Regions from separate parts of the Tumebacillus amylolyticus genome, predicted to be linked through region 2. Evidence: predicted binding sites of a transcription regulator. Region 2 holds the regulator's gene; each other region holds the start of a gene.
The links. Region 2 encodes LexA, which represses DNA repair genes until DNA is damaged. Its sites were predicted from a motif close to CGAACATATGTTCG; they were not measured.
Positions count from the first base shown of each region.

Region 1: the regulator LexA is predicted to act here: its motif matches at 3,166-3,179, upstream of pcrA (DNA helicase PcrA).
Region 3: the regulator LexA is predicted to act here: its motif matches at 3,945-3,958, upstream of ruvC (crossover junction endodeoxyribonuclease RuvC).

Region 1 covers NZ_JAEQNB010000001.1:793,349-800,404, forward strand. The annotation lists gene JJB07_RS03670 (hypothetical protein) at 1-378, shown strand, start outside; tRNA gene JJB07_RS03675 (tRNA-Pro) at 430-506, opposite strand; tRNA gene JJB07_RS03680 (tRNA-Pro) at 530-606, opposite strand; tRNA gene JJB07_RS03685 (tRNA-Pro) at 632-708, opposite strand; gene rseP (RIP metalloprotease RseP) at 852-1,889, opposite strand; gene JJB07_RS03695 (AAA family ATPase) at 2,028-3,092, shown strand; gene pcrA (DNA helicase PcrA) at 3,225-5,465, shown strand; gene JJB07_RS03705 (bifunctional 3,4-dihydroxy-2-butanone-4-phosphate synthase/GTP cyclohydrolase II) at 5,481-6,683, shown strand; gene ligA (NAD-dependent DNA ligase LigA) at 6,718-7,056, shown strand, end outside.
Region 2 covers NZ_JAEQNB010000006.1:187,602-194,657, reverse strand. The annotation lists gene JJB07_RS18645 (glycosyl hydrolase family 18 protein) at 1-883, opposite strand, end outside; gene JJB07_RS18640 (LysM peptidoglycan-binding domain-containing protein) at 916-2,091, opposite strand; gene lexA (transcriptional repressor LexA) at 2,343-2,969, shown strand; gene nagA (N-acetylglucosamine-6-phosphate deacetylase) at 3,103-4,245, opposite strand; gene JJB07_RS18625 (serine hydrolase domain-containing protein) at 4,245-5,312, opposite strand; gene JJB07_RS18620 (carbohydrate ABC transporter permease) at 5,309-6,184, opposite strand; gene JJB07_RS18615 (carbohydrate ABC transporter permease) at 6,198-7,056, opposite strand, start outside.
Region 3 covers NZ_JAEQNB010000003.1:539,391-546,446, forward strand. The annotation lists gene JJB07_RS12560 (anti-sigma factor domain-containing protein) at 1-900, opposite strand, end outside; gene sigI (RNA polymerase sigma factor SigI) at 933-1,676, opposite strand; gene ruvB (Holliday junction branch migration DNA helicase RuvB) at 1,763-2,761, opposite strand; gene ruvA (Holliday junction branch migration protein RuvA) at 2,776-3,393, opposite strand; gene ruvC (crossover junction endodeoxyribonuclease RuvC) at 3,390-3,893, opposite strand; gene JJB07_RS12585 (CobW family GTP-binding protein) at 4,042-5,079, opposite strand; gene JJB07_RS12590 (hypothetical protein) at 5,184-5,360, shown strand; gene JJB07_RS12595 (phosphotransferase) at 5,638-6,567, opposite strand; gene JJB07_RS12600 (LysM peptidoglycan-binding domain-containing protein) at 6,646-7,056, opposite strand, start outside.

The DNA of each region.
Region 1 (7,056 bases), on a different contig from region 2:
GTGAGTGTGCGCAAGAACTTGGAGGAATGGAACGGCAAACCGCTGTTCCTCCTCGCCACTCGTTTGGTCAAATGGCTGCTTAACGGTGCCGCTCTCGCCGTGCTCATTTCCGGAGTCGGCCTGATTCAAAAGCTCGGTTTCACAGAAGCTTCCAAACCGTTCTACGTCAAATTCATGGAGCAAACCGGCGGACTCACGCTGTTGCTCTTCATCATCTTGATGACTTTGTTCAGCAACCGCGCCACCAAACAACTCAAGCAAGAAAAAAACCTCACCGCCGGTGTGTTTCCCAAGATTCTCATCCGGTACTCGACTGCACTGACCGTCTTCGTCGTCTTGGGCTTGGCTGTCCTCTTCGTCGTCAGCAACAGATACTAAAAAAAGAAAACGCAAAAAAACCACTGATCCAAGATCAGTGGTTTTCTCATATGGTCGGAATGCAGGGATTCGAACCCTGGACCTCACGCTCCCGAAGCGTGCGCGCTACCAAGCTGCGCTACATTCCGATATGGAATTGATAGAGAAGAAATGGTCGGAATGCAGGGATTCGAACCCTGGACCTCACGCTCCCGAAGCGTGCGCGCTACCAAGCTGCGCTACATTCCGATATTGGAATTTGAAAGAGAAGAAATGGTCGGAATGCAGGGATTCGAACCCTGGACCTCACGCTCCCGAAGCGTGCGCGCTACCAAGCTGCGCTACATTCCGACGTATCAAGTTTCGTAAAAAACGTTGTCAGCGTCGCCGACAGAAGATAATATAACATGTTCGAATTGGCGGGTCAAGCAAAATTGCAAAGAAACCTGAAAAGAAAAAATCCCCTCGCGAGGAAGGGATTTTGTGATACGCTTTTATTGGTTGAAGATCTTGAAGACGTCCTTGAACGTTACAACCACCATCAGGGTCAGCAGGAACAGAATCCCGATGAAGTTGATGCTCGCTTCACGCTCCAGCGGAATACGTTTGCCGCGACGGAGCCATTCGATAATCAAGAACACCAGTCGGCCGCCGTCAAGCGCCGGGAACGGCATGATGTTCAGCACGGCGAGGTTGCACGAGAGGAACGCCACGATATACAGGAAGTCAGGCACGCCGGTTTGCGAAGCTTCGCCCGTGATGCGGACGATCTCGACCGGACCGCCGATTTCTTTGAGCGAGACGCCGCCGGTGACGAGCATCTTGAAGCCTTCGAAGACTTTGCTTGTGATCTTGCCGGTGTCGGTGAACGCATCGTTGACGCTCTGCCCGAAACTACCTTGCTTGACCCATTGCGTCGATTGCTTCGGTTGAACCCCGATCATGACCGACGAGTTGACTTTGCGCGGAGTGACGGTGATCGGCATCGTCTGGTCGCCGCGCTTGATCTCCAAGGTCATCGGTTGTCCTTCGTGAGCTTTGACTTTCTCCGAGAAGCTTTCGAACGAAGAGAATTTCTCGCCGTCCACGCTCTGAATCACGTCGCCCGACTTGATGCCGGCTTCAGAAGCCGGAGAAGACGCGCTGACTTGATCGATCACGTTGGACACTTGCGCGGTCGGATGTCCGTAGAGGTTGTACATCAACAAGAGAATCACGAACGCGCCCAGCAAGTTCATGATTACGCCCGCAACGATGACGAGAATCCGCGCTGCGATCGGGCGGTTATTGAAACTGTCAGGTGCATCTGCCGCTTCGGGATTGTCTTCTCCCAACATCTTCACGTAGCCGCCGAGCGGAATCCAGTTCAGGCGGTAGGCGATTCCTTTGCGCTTGTGCTTGATGATCGCCGGGCCAAAGCCGATGGCGAACTCTTCGACGCGAACGCCGACCGCACGTGCAGCCCAGAAGTGTCCCAGCTCGTGGATGAAGATGAGGAACCCAAGTGCGAGTAGGGCCATCACGATATTCATTCGTTGCATCACTCCCGTATCTAATATGTAGGCAGAAGCATCCGATCATACTTATGACACGTAAAAACCTTATATTCTCTATTATAGCATAAAAAATGGTGCATCCTAAGCCTGAAGAACGAAGGAGGGACATCCCCAATGCCCGTGTTGACCTTGTACGTCGGTTTTCCAACGCTTTCCAAGACCCGAGCAGCCCAACAACATGCCGCGAAAACGGGCGCTCTCCTCATCTCGGTCGTTGATGATAAAGTGGAAAAAGTCCCCCGCGACGTCTCGGACGCGGTCAAAACCGGAGGATCGGTGGTCATCGACGCCCCGCACCGTTTGCCGAAACATAGAAAACTCTACCTCGAACTCGCCCGCCGTCACGGCTATCAGACAGAGGCGGTGTACCTCAACATCCCGCTCGAGCAGGCAGAGGCCGACTCTTCGGAGGACCGCCGCATCTTGCAAAAATACCAGCGTCACCTCCAAGTGCCCACCGATGTCGAGGACTTCGACAACCTCGAAGTTCACACGACGGAGGAAGTGCTGGCGGAGGCGCAGGCTTTTTTTCACGAACAGGAGAAGCAATTGCTTCGCGATCCGGTGAAGTTGATTCACAGTCTGGAAGCGGACGGTCGGTTGCAGAAGTGGTTGCCCGAACTTGCGAACGCCATTCCCGTGGATCAGCACAACCCGCACCATCGTTTCACGGTCTACGAGCACATCCTCAAAGCAACCGCCGTCGTCGCGGGCTCCTCGCTCAAGCACGTCTGGACGATGCTCTTGCACGACATCGGCAAAGCGTATCCGGGAATCAAGCAATTCACGGGCTTTTTCAACCAAGATTATGAACGTTTTCGAAAAAAAGACTTCGTCCTCATCGAGAACGGGGCGGACATCCGCGACGGTCGCGATTCCGGGGAGTTCTACGTGGTGAAGGGAGCGAAAGTCCCCAAGGAGTTCATCTCCACCGACTTGAACGGCCACTTCTACCAGCATGAGAACATAGGCGCCCAGATGGCGTTTCGCGTGCTGACCCGCTTCGGCTACCCGCCCGACTTTGCGCGGGAAGTGATGACGCTGATCCAGTTTCACATGACGCTTCCGTTTGAAAAAGACACCTGCGACTTGAACGAACTGCGCAAGTTTTACGACAAAGTCGGACGCTATGCCCCCGATCTGGTGTTGGTTCGCTTGGCAGACGCAAGAGGGAAATAAATAAGCATACGCTCGAAGAGCCCGGAGGTTTCAAAGAACGGGCTCTTTTTTTGTAAGACAGATTCTTTGTCAGAGAACGGATGTTTGCTATACTGGTAGGAGCGACTACGAACTTAACATGAGGTGTTGCACATGTTTTCCATACAGAACGCGGACTCGATCTTGCAAGGATTGAATCCGCAACAGCAGGAAGCGGTCAAGCATTCGGTGGGGCCGCTCTTGATCATCGCAGGGGCGGGCACGGGGAAAACCAGCGTCCTGACCCGGCGCATCGCGTATATGATTTCCGAGCGCCGCATCGCCCCGTGGCACATCCTCGCCATCACGTTCACGAACAAAGCCGCCGCCGAGATGCGCGAGCGTGTCGAGGGACTGATTGGACCGACGGCGCACGATGTGTGGATTTCGACGTTCCACTCCATGTGCGTGCGCGTGCTGCGCCGCGATGCGGTGAAACTGGGCTATTCGAATTCGTTTACCATACTCGATGCGGGCGACCAACTGACCGCCGTCAAGCAAGTGCTCAAGGAACTCAACCTTGACCCGAAAAAGTTCGACCCGCGCGGCTTGCTCGCGATGATCTCGAATGCGAAAAACGAGCTGATGACCCCCGACGCGTTTGCCAAAACGGTGCGGGACGGCGACGTTTTTGGCAAGACGGCGATTGACGTCTACCAAGCGTACCAACGCAAACTGAAAGCAAACAACTCGTTTGACTTCGACGATCTCATTATGAAGACCGTCTACCTGTTCGAGAATCACGACGACGTGCTGACCTACTACCAGAACCGGTTGCACTACTTACACGTCGACGAGTACCAAGACACCAACCGAGCGCAGTACAAACTGGTCCAACTGCTCGCCAAAAAGCAACGCAACATCTGCGTCGTCGGCGACTCCGACCAGTCGATCTACGCCTGGCGCGGTGCGGACATCTCGAACATCTTAAACTTTGAAAAAGACTACCCCGACGCCACCGTCATCAAATTGGAACAGAACTACCGCTCTGTCGGACGCGTCTTGAAAGCGGCCAACGAAGTCATCCGCAACAACATGGAACGCAAGGAGAAAAACCTCTGGTCCACCAAGGATGAAGGCGACGCGATCAAGATGTACAAAGCGTACGACGAGCATACGGAAGCGCATTTCGTCGTCGGACAAGCCATCGAGCACGTGAAGCAGGGCGGGAAGTATTCGGACATCGCCGTGCTCTACCGCACGAACGCCCAGTCCCGTGTCATAGAGGAAGCGATTATCAAATCGGACGAGCATGTCCCGTACCAGATCTTCGGCGGCCTGAAGTTCTACGAGCGCAAGGAGATCAAGGACATCCTCGCCTACCTGCGTCTGATCGCCAACCAGAACGACGACCTCTCGTGGGAGCGGGTCATCAACGTGCCCAAGCGCGGCGTCGGCAACACGTCCGTGGATAAAATTCTCAGCTTCGCCCGCCAGCAGGGCATCTCTGCTTTTGAAGCGTGCAAGGAAATCGACCACATCGGGATCAAAGGCAAGGGCGCCGCTGCGATTCGCGAATTCGTCTCGCTGATCTCGATGTTCGCAGAGCAAGTCAAGTACACCCCGCTCACCGATGTGGCGAACGATGTCATGGACAAGACCCTCTACCGCCAAGAGCTCGAGTTGGAAAAAACGCTCGAAGCCGACGCGCGTCTGGAGAACTTGGACGAATTCCTGTCGGTTACGGCAGAGTTTGACCAGAAGCACGAAGTCACCGAAGAGGACCGTCTGATCGAGTTCTTGGGTGAAGTCGCCTTGCTTGCCGACAGTGAACAAGCGCAAACCAACCTCGAAGACGCGGACGAGAAAGCGTCTCGTGATTCGATCACGATGATGACGCTTCATGCGGCCAAAGGGTTGGAGTTCCCCGTGGTCTTCCTCGTTGGGCTCGAAGAGGGTGTGTTCCCAAGTGCGCGGGCGATGATCGAAGACCCGACCGAAGTCGAAGAGGAACGCCGTTTGATGTACGTCGGGATCACACGGGCAGAGGAGAAACTCTTCATCTCGTACGCGACTTCGCGCATGCAATACGGCCAGATGAAAATGAACCCGCCGTCGCGTTTCTTAAAGGAAATTCCTTCGGAACTCGTCGAGGAATTCGGCATTCGCCGTCAACCGGTCAACCAGAACCGCGAGAAGCCGACGACTAATCTCGGCACGCGCATTCCGGCGAACTTCGGGGCGGACATGAGCCTCACGTGGGAGATCGGCGAGCAGGTGGAGCACCGCAAGTGGGGCACCGGCACGATCGTTGAAACGGAGAAGGGCGGCGATGACTTGGAATTGCACATTCAGTTCCCGGGCCAAGGCGTGAAAAAACTTCTCGCCAAGTTTGCGCCGATTACGAAAGCTTAGAGGAGGCACGGAGAGATGGCGAACTTCAATTCCATCCCAGAAGCACTGGAAGACCTGCGCAAAGGCAAAGTCATCATCGTAGTCGATGATGAAGACCGCGAGAACGAAGGGGATTTCATCGCGCTTGCTGAGCATGCGACGCCCGAAGTGATCAACTTCATGATTACAGAAGGCCGCGGTTTGGTCTGCGTTCCGATTTCGGAGAAGCGTGCCCGCCAACTCGGACTCACCACGATGGTAGAGGAGAACACCGACTCGCACGGCACCGCCTTCACCGTTTCGGTCGATGCGAAGGACGGCACAACCACGGGAATCTCGGCGTATGAGCGCTCTGTAACCGTCCAGCGCTTGATCGACGAATCGGCAGTCGGCACAGATTTCAAAAAACCGGGCCACATCTTCCCGCTGATCGCCAAGGATGGCGGCGTACTGCGCCGCGCCGGGCATACGGAAGCGGCTGTCGACCTCGCAATTCTGTCCGGCTCCTATCCGTCGGGCGTCATCTGCGAAGTTTTGAACGAGGACGGCACGATGGCGCGCGTTCCCGACCTTGAAGTCATCGCCGCCAAACATCATCTGAAAATGATCACCATTGCAGACCTGATCGCGTATCGCAAAAGCACGGAGACGCTGATCAACCGCGTCGTCGATGTCCGCATGCCGACCGAATTCGGCGATTTCCGCATGGTCGCGTATACGAACATCATCGACGACAAAGAACACGTCGCGATGGTCAAAGGCGACATCTCTCCGGATGAAGCGGTGCTCGTTCGCGTACACTCCGAATGTCTGACCGGCGATGTGTTCGGTTCCTGCCGTTGCGATTGCGGTCCGCAAAAGGAAGCCGCCCTGCGTCAAATCAACGAAGCGGGCAAAGGCATCCTGCTCTACATGCGCCAAGAAGGTCGCGGCATCGGGCTGATCAACAAGCTCAAAGCGTACCAACTGCAAGACAAAGGCTATGACACCGTTGAAGCCAACGAACAACTCGGTTTCGCAGCCGATTTGCGCGAATACGGCATCGGGGCGCAGATTCTCCAAGACCTCGGCGTTCGCAAGATTCGTCTGCTCACCAACAACCCGCGCAAAATCGCCGGCATCGAAGGACACGGTCTTCAAGTTGTGGAACGAGTGGCCATCCAGATGGAGCACAACCCGAACAACGAAGACTACCTGAAGACCAAGAAAAGCAAACTTGGACATATGCTGAACATCTAAATCATCAAACAACCAATTTCCCGGAAAAAAGAGCATGCGAGTATCTGCATGCCCTTTTTTCACGTACATACGAGGTGAGACGAACGTGCAGGAGAGAATGCGCGAGTTGATCGCACTGTTGAACGAATATGATTACCACTACTACACGTTGGACAAACCGAAAGTAACCGACTCCGAGTATGACCGTCTCTATGACGAACTTCGTCGTCTCGAAGCAGAAAGCGGCGTCGTACTGCCCGACTCGCCGACCCACCGAGTCGGCGACGTGACGGTCGATACGTTTGTCGAGCACAAGCATTTGGCGCGGTTGTGGAGTTTGGACAAAGCCCAGAGCACGGACGACCTGCGCGAATGGGACAAGCGTGTGCGGAAA
Region 2 (7,056 bases):
TATTCGCTGGAACGCCTGACGCCAACGCATGGCGCACCCCGGTCTCCGCCCAGGGAAGTGAACAGAGCGGCCCTGGCCCTGTCTGCAAGCGATGCTCTGTGTTCAGCAGCAACGCCACCAAGTCGGCCGCTCGCCCGATTCGCAACAAATCGTACGCTCCGGTATGGGGCACGCCGTGCGTTGTCGGCATCATCGGTACGTTGACGACCAATGTCCACCCGCGCAGCCGGCAGAGTCCGGCCAACTCCTCCACCCACTCCGCCAAGTGCTCCCGATCGCTCTCCTCCACGTCGACCCAATCGAGCCAGATGCCATCCAGCCCATATCGTGCATACGTGTACTCGACCGCTTCCAGCAAGTGTTTTCGATAGACGGTCATCGCTTGGTGAATGGTCTGTCGGGCATTGACATCGGAAGGATAGTAGAGGTTGGTCAGCGTCGCGATCACCTGCACCCCGCGCTCACGAGCTGTGCGCAACACCGATTCAATCTGTGCTTCTCCCGCGTAAGACTGCAACCGCCACGGTTCATCCGGCGCGACTTGGAACCAAAGTGGGAAGATTCCGCTCAAACCGTCTGCCCCGGTCTTGACCAAAGCCCGCTCACTTCCGGGATAGACACCCTCTGCCGCTGTATAGGCGGCAAACGCAAAGCGCGGGATGCGTGGCCGTTGAACTGGGGACGCTTTCACAGGCGGCTCGGCCACAGCTTTGGGCTTTGGCACTTGCAAGATTCGGCCGGGGGTCAGCACCGTGTCCAAGGACAGCTGATTCAGCCGGGCGATGGTCGCCGTCGTCGTTCGATAACGATTTGCGATAGATGACAGTGTGTCACCCTCCCGTACGATCACGTAGTGCAACTGCGTCGTGGATATGACCCCCACCTCCTCTTGATCTCCGTTCCACGTACGTGAATTTACTTTTGAATGGGAGACAACTTCGCGCGGATCGGACCCCATGACGCCGGGTCCTCCAATCCAAGTCGCCAGTGCAGGATACCGCCAAGGTGAAACCTGCGCACGAGGTCGAGCTTCAGCGACAGACTGCGAGCGTCCTCATACCAGACATGATGCAGTTCCCCACGCCCGTCTGTATAGTCGAAATGCGGCACGCGGTACGAGGGATGAAACTGAGCGGTCGCGTTGTGTTGACGGCGCAGACGTTGCACCGCTTCAAAAGACAGGGCCCGCGCGCCCGGACGATTGTCCGTCCAGTCATAGCCGTACGCCGCGATGCCTAACAAGATCTTGCGAGACGGGACACCCGTGTCGATCGCCAACCGCACCGTACGCTCCACCCAGGGAATCGATGCGACCGGGCCGGGTGTGCCTTGGTTGGCTTTGTGCTCGTCGTAGGTCATAATCCCGAGATAGTCGACGCTCGTCGCCAAACCCGGATAGTCGAAGTCCATCGAAAACGGCTGGTGATGCGCATCGCCCAACACACAGACGACGAGAAGTTTCCCCTGCTCATGCAGACGTGCCGCCAACTCGCGAACGAAGGACGTGTAATTCGCCGTATCCCCCGGTTTCAAACGTTCAAAGTCGAGGTTCACACCATCAAAACCATACTCTTCGACCGTGTGCAGGATGTTTCGGATCAAAATCGCCCGGTTGGCCGTGATGGCACTGTGCAAGACCTGCGTGCGCGACGCTCCGGGCCGCTTTTCGGTGTTGTGAAGGGACGCCAAGACCTTCACACCCCGCCCGTGTGCATCTCCGATCAACGTTCGGATCGTCGCCGGTGTCACGCGAGACTTGATTTGTCCGGCAGCGCCGAGGTTCAGATCAAACCAATACGGCGCAATCGCCGACAAGAGCCCGGCATGCTGATGAAACGAGTTCTGGCTGCCCGGTAAACTCACGCCCATCGGCCCTGCATGAAAGCCCAGCACAAACTGCTGACCGGCTTTCGGTTCTCGAGGGTCCCACGCTCTCGTCATGACTTTCACGACGTCGCCCTGCGCGAACCCTTGCATTCCGGGGTTGAGCCGGCGCAACTCCTCCGCCGTACATCCATAGCGCGCTGCAAGATCATCCAATGTCTCTCCTGCCTTGACGACGACAAAGGTGACCCGTGTTCCCTCCATCATCCGTACCCCCGTTCTTGGTGTTCTGTCGACACTATCCTATGCAGGCGATGGTCGATGTGAAAGCCGTCCAAGAACAAGAACATATGTTCTGTTTCTATCATAATGACGTCTATCTGTTCTTGTCAAGAAAAAACAAGAACTCATGTTTGTATCTAGTACCAGTGTGTGGTATAATTTCTGCTATAAACTAACATCGAACATATTTTCCCATTGATATACATCACGACTGGATATGAGGAGTTGTTCTGCCAATGCTGAAGCTGTCTAAGCGTCAACAGGAAATCATGGATTTCATCAAGAACGAAGTGCGGGCCAAGGGATATCCGCCGTCTGTCCGGGAGATCGGCGAAGCGGTCGGCTTGGCTTCGAGTTCTACTGTACACGGACATCTGGCTCGTCTGGAGCAGAAAGGCCTGATCCGCCGCGACCCCACCAAACCGCGCGCGATTGAAGTGCTCGATCTGGAAGCAGACACAGAGAGCGGCCGTTTCGAATACTCGACCGTCATGGCTCCGATCATCGGGAAAGTCACAGCGGGTCAGCCGATCACTGCGATTGAGAACGTTGAGGACTACTTCCCGCTGCCGACTTCGTTCGTCGGCGATTCGTCCGTGTTCCTGCTGAATGTCTCGGGAGATTCGATGATCGACGCCGGGATCTTCGACGGCGACCTCGTGATCGTCCGTCAACAGGCGACGGCAAACAACGGTGAAATCGTCGTCGCAATGACCGAAGACGATGAAGCGACCGTCAAACGCTTCTATAAGGAAGCCGATCACATCCGCCTCCAACCGGAGAACCCCTCGCTTCAACCGATGCGCTACAACAACGTCACCATCTTGGGCAAAGTCGTCGGCATCTTCCGCCACATCGACTAAGCACATCCTACGCCCGACTACCCTCTATACGTGAAAAAACGACCCTGTCGCCTTTGCCGACAGGGCCGTTCTTTTCCCGAGGTGCGTTCCTCTCCTCTACACCTCGTACAATCCCCTTTTCTGATGCTATTCTTTACGCCCGAAGTTCTCCTGCGATGTACGTCGCTCGAGCTTGCCGTGCCTCATCCAGCCACACAAAGTCCGCGTCGTATCCAACTGCGAGTGCCCCTTTGCGCCCTTGCAAACCAAGGACCGCCGCAGGCGTGGTGGAAGCCATCGCCACAGCTTTCTCCAGCGGAGCGTGCCCGAGTTCAACCATGTTGCGCACCGCACGATCGAGTGTCAACGTGCTGCCCGCCAATGTTCCGTCCACCAAGCGGGCTTCACCTCCGACCATGTACACATTCTGTCCGCCAAGGTCATATTCACCGTCCGCCATCCCGACGGCACGCATGCCGTCACTGACCAGCACGAGACGTTCTTGTCCTTTGACTTTGTAGAGAATGTTCATCACCGCCGGATGCACGTGTACCCCGTCCGCAATCAACTCTGTCGTCAAGTCATCATGGTACAGAGCGGCCCCGACCACGCCGGGCTCGCGATGATGCAAGCCGCGCATCGCATTGCAGCAGTGCGTCACATGTTGGAGTCCGTGTGCCATCGCACTTGTTACTTCATCGAACGTCGCATCGGAGTGTCCTACGGAGACCCGCACGCCTTGTTCGCTCAGGTACGCAATCACCTCAGCCGCCTCCGGATGTTCAGGCGCAAGAGTCACCAGTTTCAGCAACCCCTGCCCCGCTTCCACCAGCCGCTGTGCATCGCGCAACAACGGGCGAATGACATGCGATTCGTTTTGCGCGCCTTTGTAACGCAGGTTGATCCACGGCCCTTCCAAGTGAACCCCGAGCAAGGATGCCCCAACCGGTTCACGACGAGCAAATTCTGCACACGTGCGGAGCACGCTGAGGAGATGCTCCAAGTCCCCGGTCAAAGTCGTCGCGAGAAACCCGGTGACGCCATACGTCGCCAAGCCTCGCGAGATCGTCTCCAAAGCCTCCAAACTTCCATCCATCACGTCCGACCCATGCACCCCATGCACATGCAAGTCCAGATACCCCGGCACGAGAATCCCCGTCTCATACACGGCATCCGGCACGTCTCCGTCACGCAGCGGCCCGACATACGTGAATCGTCCGTCTTCGCAGACCAGCACTTGATCGTCGTGGAACTTCCCTTCGATCAGCGCTCGGCCTTGCAAGATGTGTTTCTTCATTAATAGTCCTCCTCAGAAAAAACGGCTGCATGCAGGTTCCGCCGCCAAACCGCGAGATCGGACGGAGTTGGATGCAAGCGATTGGTCAACGAGACAACCACCAGACCCGACACCGGATCTACCCAGACAGCCGTACCCGTAAACCCTGTATGACCGAAAACATGCGGCAAAAATGTCTCACCTGCCCAGACACCCATCTCCCAGCCAAGTCCTCTCGACAGCCCCAAACCTGCCGTGTGATTTGTCGTTGCCAACTGCACAAGCTCCGGCGTGAGGAACCCTCGCCCGCCTGCCGCCCACATTTGCGCGTAACGGGCCACGTCCGCCACCGTTGAGAACAACCCGGCGTGACCGCTGACTCCGCTCAGTCCATAGTGGCAATTGCCATCGTTCACCGCTCCGCAAATCGTCTGTGCCCGCCATGGGAACCGTTCGATCTCCGCGTCTGTCGCATAGTCTCGGCACATCGTCCGTTCGATGGCGTTCCCCACTTCAGTGGCAACGACATTTTTTCCCGCTGGATGATAGCCTGTGTCTACCATTCCCAGAACTCCAAACGCTTGTTCGCGAGCGATATCCTCGAGCGGTTTCTGCCAGATGTCCTCCAACACGAAGCCGAGCAAGATCATGCCGAGATCGGAGTAGAGGGCCCGAGTCCCTGGTTCGTACACCAAAGTCTCGGCCTCGATCCGCGTGCGATAGTCCGCTTTCCCCTGCCTCCATAAATAGAAGGGCTTCCATGCTGGAAGCCCCGAGGTGTGGGTGAGCAGATGATGTACAGATATTCCGTGCCCCGGCAACACCGGGCGGTCTACTTCCAACCGCCCCTCTTGCACGGAGCGCAACACGGCAGGAAGCGTCGCGATGACCTTGGTCAACGACGCGATGTCAAAAACGGCATCGACCGTCATCGGCCTCCGCCGTGGAGTGACCTCGGCATATCCGCGAGCCGCCTCCACGAGAACCTCGCAACCTTCTGAGGTTACGCGGCTGACATGTACGACGGCTCCTGCGAAGAGACTGTCTGCCAAGCCTTGCTCCACCACATCGAGAACGCGCGATCTCATTCCTTCACGCCGCCCAGTGTCAAGCCCTTGATGAAGTGACGTTGGAACGCGACGAACACGACGATCATCGGAACGGCCGCCACTGCCGCGCCGCTCATCAGCAGCTTGAAGATCGCCAGGTTCTGGTCTTGCAACGTCTTCAATCCGACCGGCAGCGTGTAGAGGTCCGCATCGTTGAGCACGATGATCGGCCAGAGGAACGAGTTCCAGACATTCATGAAGGTGAAGATGCCAAGCGTCGCCAGCGCCGGTTTGGCAAGCGGCACGACGATCGTCCAGAACGTTTTCCACTCCGAGGCGCCGTCGATCTTGGCGGCTTCGAGCAGATCAGACGGAATCGAGAGCATGTATTGGCGCATGAGGAACACGCCAAACACCATGCTGAGGTCGGGCAAGATCAGCGCCCAGTGCGTGTTCATCAGACCCAAGTTCTGAACCATGATAAACAGCGGAACCAGCGTGATCTGACCGGGAATCATCATCGTCCCGACGATCAACCAGAAAAACAGCTTGCGACCGGGGAATTCCTTTTTCGCCAGTGCATAACCAGCCATCGTGTCGAGCACGAGAATCCCCACCGTCACCACGACGGCGATGTACGCGGAGTTGAAGAACCACCGCCAGATGTTGGTGCTTTGGAACAATTGCTGGAACCCGGCAAACGTGTCATGGAGGATCAGACTGCGGTTCTCCGGATGCGTGAAAAACTCCACGATCCCCATCGGGATGAGCTTCGGTGGATCGGCTTCCACGTAGTTCGGCAATTGCAACGCCGTGGAGAACACCCAATACAGCGGAAGCAAGGAGATGATCGCCCAGACGAAGAGCACGAAGTACGTCAGCCATTTCATAGGTGAATGTTTGATCTGCATGTCGCTCCCCCTCCTAGTCTTCCGCTTTGCGGTACATCAGCCAGTATTGGGCGATGCCGAAGATCAACGTGATCACGAACAGCACAATCGCTTGTGCAGAAGCCAGTCCAAACTCCAGATCGCGGAACGCCGTCTTGTAAATCAACGACACCAACGTCTCTGTGGCATGTCCCGGGCCTCCGCCCGTCATGAGCAGAATCTGCGTGAACACTTGGAAGGAACCAATCAGGGACAACATGGTCAGATACAGCGTCGTCGGTTTGAGCAGCGGCACCGTAATTCGCCACCAGCGTTGTACTTCGCTTGCACCGTCGATCTTGGCCGCTTCATACAAGGAGTCCGGAATGGAGTCCATCGCCGCCAAGTACATGATGACGCCCACGCCCGGCGGGATCAGCACGCTCATGATGATCAGCGCCCAGAGTGCCGTGTTGGACTGGTTGAGCCAGTCTTGGGCAGGAACTCCGAGGAAGCCGAGCACATAGTTGAACAATCCATAGCGGTAGTTGTACACCCACCGCCAGACCATCGCGATAATAACCATCGAGGTGACCGTCGGCAGGTAGAACGCCCCGCGGAAAAAGCTCTGCGCCCGACGCCCGAGCGGGGAGATCAAGGTCGCCAACACCAAGGCGATCAACACTTGCAGCGGTACGGTGACCACCGTGTACTTCAAGGTGTTCCACAGTGCGGTTCGGAATGCCTCGCTGTCTGCGACAGACTTGAAGTTTTTGAACCCGACCCACTCGCTGCCGAACACGCCGTACTCTTGGAACGCAAGCACGAACGCCCAGATTACCGGGATGAGGACAAAGGCTGTGAACAAAATTCCTTTCGGTAACAGGAACAGATAAGCGGCTCGTTGTTTCCAC
Region 3 (7,056 bases), on a different contig from region 2:
GGACGGGAGGATGCCCTTGGCTTTGCCTTGGTTCAAGAGCTTGGGTTTGCCCTCCTCCTTGAGGGTCTTCAGCAGCGAGTCGAGCTCTTGCCCGCCTTGCATCTGGTGAACGACTTCCGCCATCTGCGGCTGTTGGTCGACCACTTTGTGGATCGGCTGTTTCTTGAGGTCATCGAGGCTGACATCAATTCCGTTGGACGTCGCGTTCAAGTACAGTGCATACTTGCCCGGCGACACTCCTTCTTGCTTGGCAGCTTCGCGTACTTCCTTGGAAACGAGGAGTCCTTCAACCTCCACGCCCGGGTTCTGCTGGACCGCCAGGGTTTTGACTTTGGAAACCAAGTCGTCTTCCAATTTGACGAGGTCGACGTTCTCTTGCTTCAACTTCTCCTCGTCAACCGCAGCCGAAGCGGTGATGATCACTTCGGTCTTGTCTTGGAAAAAGCCCTTGCTCTGCGCCGCTTGCGCCAACGATTCTACTGCTTGGTTCACCGACAAGCCCTTGAGTTTCAAGTCGCGTACAACATCTTCAGCTTCTTCGTTGAGCGCTACAGCTGCAAGCACTTCCTGATTCTTGTCAATCGACAGTTCTACACTCGGGTTGATATCCACCGTGACGTACGCGTACGCCGGCGTCTCTCCGAGGAACGATTGGCTTCCCCATAAGCCAACCGCCAACAGAACGGATGCTGCGACCAAGGAAGTCTTGCGCCAAGGTTTGGCGTACCAAGACTTCTTGGTTTTGTTCGTGGAGGGAACCGATCGGAGTTCTCCCGGAAGTTCAACTTCCAGTCCGACGGCCATCCCGTCGAGGAAAGGTATTTTACGAAATTGACAGTCTTTGGTCATGACGATCGCCTGTTCGTTGGCGATCTGCATGACGATCCCTTTGTTTTGCATCGACAACCCCCCTCTCCTCTCGTGCCATGTTGCTACATGATGTAATCTTGCAGCATGTCGAAGTCTCCGATCAGGATCAACGAAACCGCAATGATGTATTTGCGCTGTCGTTCGATCGTCTTGCGGGAAACTGCCACATGATTCATCAGTGCCTTCAGGGGTAGTGACTTTTTCGTGATGAGATAATCCCGAAGTTCGGGCTGTGCGACCAAAGCCTTTGCCACTTCAATTGCGTTTTCGCGCGCATCTTGGTGCTTGGGCGAGATGTCGACCAATTCGTCCATGGAGATCTCAAAGTCCATCAGCATCGTGGTGAACCGCATGATCTCCTCACGTCGCGCATCTGTTTCCAGTTGCTTTTGATGTTGTTCGACCGACTTCTGCACTTCGACGTAGTTGATGATGTTGTCTTCCTCATCTTCGACTTCAAAGTCCGAGAACGGCAGATCGCGTCCCTTCGCCTGTTTCGAACGGAAATAGTCGATCAGGCGACGCTTGATCACCGTGTCGGCAAACGCCAAGAAACTCGTGCCGCGGTCCAAATCATAGCGTTCAATCGCTTCGTTAAAGGCGGTGAGTGCAACACTGAACTCGTCGTCCTGCCCCCGGCGAATGTACCGTCCCGTAGCTTGGGAGGCGCTTTTGGCCACAAACGGAATGTAGTCTCTCAGGATCTGGTTGCGTGCTTCCTCATCTCCGCTTCGTGTGCGGGTCAGCAACTGATGGAGGTCAGTCGTTTCGTCCGCTTTTTTGCGTCGGAACGGTAAGATACCCACCCATTCCACCTCGCTTGCTATAGGATTTCGCATACGTTGTTTCCTTTGTGGGGCATTCAACGGGGTTCGCCAAAAATTTTTGTCGATTACGTGGTTTTCGGCGTCCGTCCGAAGTGTTTGTACCCATGTGGGGTGACGATGCGACCACGCGGGGTCCGCTGTAAAAATCCGATTTGCAAGAGATACGGCTCATACACGTCTTCGATCGTGTCGGACTCTTCGCCAATCGTCGCCGCGATCGTATCGAGTCCGACCGGACCCCCTCCGAACTTGTCGATGATGGTGAGCAACAGCTTGTGGTCAACCGAATCGAGACCGAGCGAGTCGATCTGAATCAACTTGAGCGCGTGGTCCGCCAATTCCTGTGAGATCACGCCGTCGCCCTGCACCATCGCAAAGTCTCGCACGCGTTTGAGCAGACGAATGGCAATCCGCGGGGTTCCCCGAGATCGCTTCGCCATCTCCAACGCGCCGTCCGGCAAGATCGGCACTTGAAAAATCTCCGCCGATCGCACGATGATTTTTTGCAAATCTGCAACGTCATAGTATTCCAAATGGCTGACCACTCCAAAACGATCACGCAACGGCAACGAGAGCATCCCCGCTCTCGTCGTCGCCCCGATCAACGTGAAGGGCGGCAGGTCCAGCCGAACCGAGCGTGCGCCCGGTCCTTTGCCGATGATAATATCCAAGGCGAAGTCTTCCATCGCCGGGTACAACACTTCTTCGACACTTCGGTTAATCCGGTGTATTTCGTCAATGAACAGCACATCCCCCTCAGAGAGGTTCGTGAGCAGAGCAGCCAAGTCGCCGGGGCGTTCAATCGCCGGCCCCGAGGTGGTGCGTATGCTGACACCCATTTCGTTGGCGATGACGTTCGACAGCGTGGTCTTGCCAAGGCCCGGCGGGCCGTAGAACAAGACATGGTCGAGCGCTTCCCGACGCATCTTGGCAGCTTCGATATACACTTTCAGATTGTCGCGCACCTGGCGTTGCCCGATCATCTCGTGCAAAAACCGTGGGCGCAACGTCTCTTGGTCTCCATCTTCGTTCTGGTAATCGGATGACAGAACTCGCTCTTCCAAGGCTGAACTCTCCTCTACATACGCATCAGCTGTTTGAGTGCGAGCTTGATCTGGTCTTCCAGCTTCATGCCCGGCTCTACTTCGCCCGCGATGTCGCGGACAGCCCCGTGCGCTTCCTTCTCATTATACCCGAGGGCCAAAAGTGCCTCAAATAGCTCTGTTCCTAGACCTTTAGACTTAGACGGCGCTTTTTGTGTCTGAGACAAAGGTGTGGTCGGGAAAACGGACGCCAGGTCGTCCAGCTTGTCTTTGAGGTCGAGAATCAGGCGCTGGGCGGTTTTTTTTCCGACTCCCGGCAACTTTGTCAAAAAATCCACGTCCTCGTTGCGCACGGCAAACACCACTTGACCGGGAGACCCGGCGCCGATGATCGCCATCGCGACTTTGGGCCCAATTCCGGAGACGTTGTTCAAACGACCGAACAGTTCGCACTCCTCCCGTGTGTTGAACCCGAACAGCAGGTGGGCGTCCTCGCGAATGTGATGATGCGTGTAGAGACGAAGTTTGTCTCCGAGGTTGCTTTGGTACGCGGTGGTTCCCGTGGTGAACACGCGGTACCCGACGCCGTTTACGTTGAGCACGACGTGGTCGAGCTCTTGAATTTCGACAGGGCCTTCGACGAATGCGATCACTTGAGCTTCATCCTTTCCACCCGATTCAGGAAGGGGGCGTTGTGCGCGTGTGTAATCGCAACGGCGAGCGCATCGGCGGCGTCGTCCGGCTTCGGGATGTTTGCGAGGCCGAGGAACATCCGCACCATTTCCTGCATTTGTTTTTTGTCAGCTTTGCCGTAGCCGGCGACCGATTGCTTGACTTGCATCGGGGTATATTCGGCGAGCGGAAGCCCTGCTTCGCGAGCTGCGAGCAAGACGACGCCGCGCGCTTGGGCGACGTCGATGGCGGTGGTGACAGATTTGGAGAAGAAAATCTGCTCCACGGCGACCGCTTCCGGTTGCAGGCGGGCGATCACTTCTCGGACGGCACCGTAGATGTCTACGAGGCGATCGGGGAGCGGGGTATGTGGTTTGGTTTCGATACAGCCATATTCGACCGACTTGATCCGGTTGCCAATCGAGTCCACGACACCGTAACCCGTGCGCCCGTAGCCGGGGTCAATTCCTAAGATTCGCATGTACTACCTCCTCAAAAAAAAGACAGCCTGAGGATAAATGTATTCCATAGCCGAACATACATTTCCTTTTTTATCATAGATACGAAAAAAAAACGATGGTAAATAAATCAAAAAGCGCCAATTCCGCGCAGGGAATGGCGCTTTTTGATCAGTTTTTCAACAGGCAGGCGTCGAGTCGGGCGAGCAGGTCCTCGCGGTCGAGTTGTTGGCCGATCAAGACCAGTTTGGACTCGCGCGGACCCTCCGGCCACGGGGTGTGCAGGGTTGCCGTGGAGCGGTCGCCGACCAAGTGGAACAGCAGTTGTGCGTCGTAGCCTTCGATCCAGATCAAGCCTTTGCCACGGAAGATATTCTTGGGCAGAGACTCCAGAAATTCCCCGAGGCGTTCGTAGTCAAACGCATACTTCGTCGTGAACGACACAGAGGAAATTTCCTCACGACTCAGATGAGACCCCGTCTTCGCCGTCGCCGACAACTTCGCAAACGAAACAAAGTCGCCGCCCAAGGCATCGTCAGACGCACTGCCAAGGTCAGCCGCACCAGCAAAGTCTGCCGCGTTCTCTGATTCAACGCCCCCGCGATGCACGTCTACGTCGATGATCAGGCGGAGGTCCACCTCGCCGTTTACCGTCTCGAGGAGTCGGGCGGCGGGGTTGAGGTCGCCGATCTCTTCCTTAATTTCATGTCGCATCGCGTCGCTCACCAAATCGACTTTGTTCAACAGCAAGATATCTCCCGCAAGAATTTGGTCGATTGTGGTCCCCGAACGGATGAGGTTCTCATGGAAGTTCGCCGCATCCAGCACCGTCAAGATCGCATCCAACCGCACCTCTTCACACAGCTCTTCATGCAAAAACGTCTGCGCCACCGGCCGAGGGTCGGCCAGCCCCGTCGTCTCCACCACTAGATACTCAATCCCGCTTTGCTTCTTCAAAATCCGCGAGATCGCATCCAACAAATCTTCCCGCACCGTGCAACAAACACAGCCGTTCGCCAATTCCACCACCTGCTCGTCCGTTCCGACCACCAGATGATGGTCGATCGACAACTCCCCAAACTCGTTGACGATCACCCCAAATTTGATTCCGTGCTGCTCCGAAAGAATCCGGTTGAGCAACGTCGTCTTGCCACTTCCCAAAGCTCCGGTCAACAATGTCACCGGCATGCGCGTATCCATCACGTCCATCTCGCTTCACTCCGTTCCCATTCAACTTCCCTCAGTATACCGAAACCACACATATTGGACAATCAAACCCCAATAAAGTAGAAGTAAACATTTCGAAAAGCGAGGTGGTTCGACTGAAAAAAACAGCCCGCCTCTACTTCATCGCCGGTGCGGCGGCGTACTGTGCCGGGGTGATCCTCTACGCGGTCAACGGGCATAAACTCTACCCCTTCCTCGGCGGTTGGATCGCCGGATTGCTCCTCATGGAAGGCTTCTCCCGCCGCAAACTCGAAAGCGCTTAAAAATATTTCAGATTTCCCGCAATTTTCCCTGAAACCAAATGGGTTCGTCCATCGTCTATAGAGATGATGAACAAATTTGTAAGGAAAAGGGAAGGTGAGCGGTGTGCTGTCGAGTATCGTGGCCCTCATACTGTTGTTGGCAGTCGTAAGTACAGGTTTGATCATGATCGCGCGGGGAGATCAACAGGAGGAGCCGAAGTCCTCACAGACGCTTGGCTCCTGAACGACCCCCTTTCAAATGAAAAAGGCACACCGCCCGCGCGCGATGTGCCTTTTTTTATAGAAAGCAGACTTGAGACCGTCGTTTCTCTTCTTGGATCTGTGCCCAAGCGAGCCGAACCCGCAGCGAGTCGCGTTTGCCCGTCTTGCCAAAGTCGTACCATTCGCGGATGACAAGCGAGGGATAGAGCATCAGCGCTTGCAGAACACGGCGGTTGTCAACGTCCAGCGGCAAGACCCGCTCATACGCCTCGATCATTTCGGAGAACAAGCCCGGCTCCCACCCGTTCAGATACAGAGAATGGTTCATCAGTTGGTAGAGATCGTGCGCCCGCACGTCGTACCCCGCCAGATCGAAATCAATCAGCGCCGCGCCCTCCCCGTGCCACATAAAATTATGCGGGGCCGGGTCGCGGTGACAAAGCGAACCGTGGCGCAAGTCGCGGTCGAGTGCCCGTTCCAACGCCATGCCTTGGAGCTGAACGACCGATTCACGAGCCTGTTCTTGAAACGGACGCCACATGTCGCGCAAATCCGGGTCTTTGAACGTGGCAACCTGTGCCCGTTCGAGACGATGGCGGTACTTTTCCGACAAGGGCGGGACGCGCAGATAGAACGCTTTTTTGCTGCCCTTGCCCGCCGGAACGGCATGCAACTGAGCCAACGCACGGGCGGCTGCCTTGCGTTCATCCGCTGATTTGAGCGACAGATGCCGGCCTTGAAGCCACGGTTGGATCGTGTAGAGCCCACCGCGATCGGCCATATAGGGAACTCCTTGGTTTGTGCGCAAGTAGGGTGCCACTTCGACGCCTGCCAACAACACGCGATCCAAGGCGTCCGACAGCGCTTCCAAACGTCTGCGCATCCCGTCCCCGTCATAGCGTTTCAGGATCATCGCGCCGCCGGATGTCTGCATGCCCGTGACGGTGCGCAGTTTCACACGGCGGTGGATGCGGAGTCCGAAGCCCTGTTCCAACTTCGCGATCAACTCTCCCCCATCGGAACTCCCTCCCTTCTCTATGAAAAAAGGGAGCCTGTGCGGCCCCCTATCCGGCATCGGCATTGCTTAGTCTTCGTCGCGGTAGAACGTCTTCGGCATCATGCCGATGTGTTGCTGGTTGATCATGGACGCCATCAGCATTTGATGGTGCATGTGTTCTGCGTGCGGGTGATGGTGGTGTTGTTGATGGCATCCGCATTTTTTGACTTTTTTGTGGCATTTCTTTTTGTGCTTTTTCTTGGTGGAGACCGGGATGTACATCATCACCATCGGGTGATGGTGCATGTAGTGATGCTCTTGCGGCATGACCACCGGCGCCTGAACTTGCGGTTTGAGGTTTTGCAGCTGCCAGTTGATGTTGGTGTTGTTATGGCTGTCTTTGTGCGGCGCGTATTGCAGGTTCAAATCGATGTGCGGGGTCATCGGGGCCGGAGCAGGCATCGGCATTTCTACGGGCATCGGCGGCGGGGTGATGTT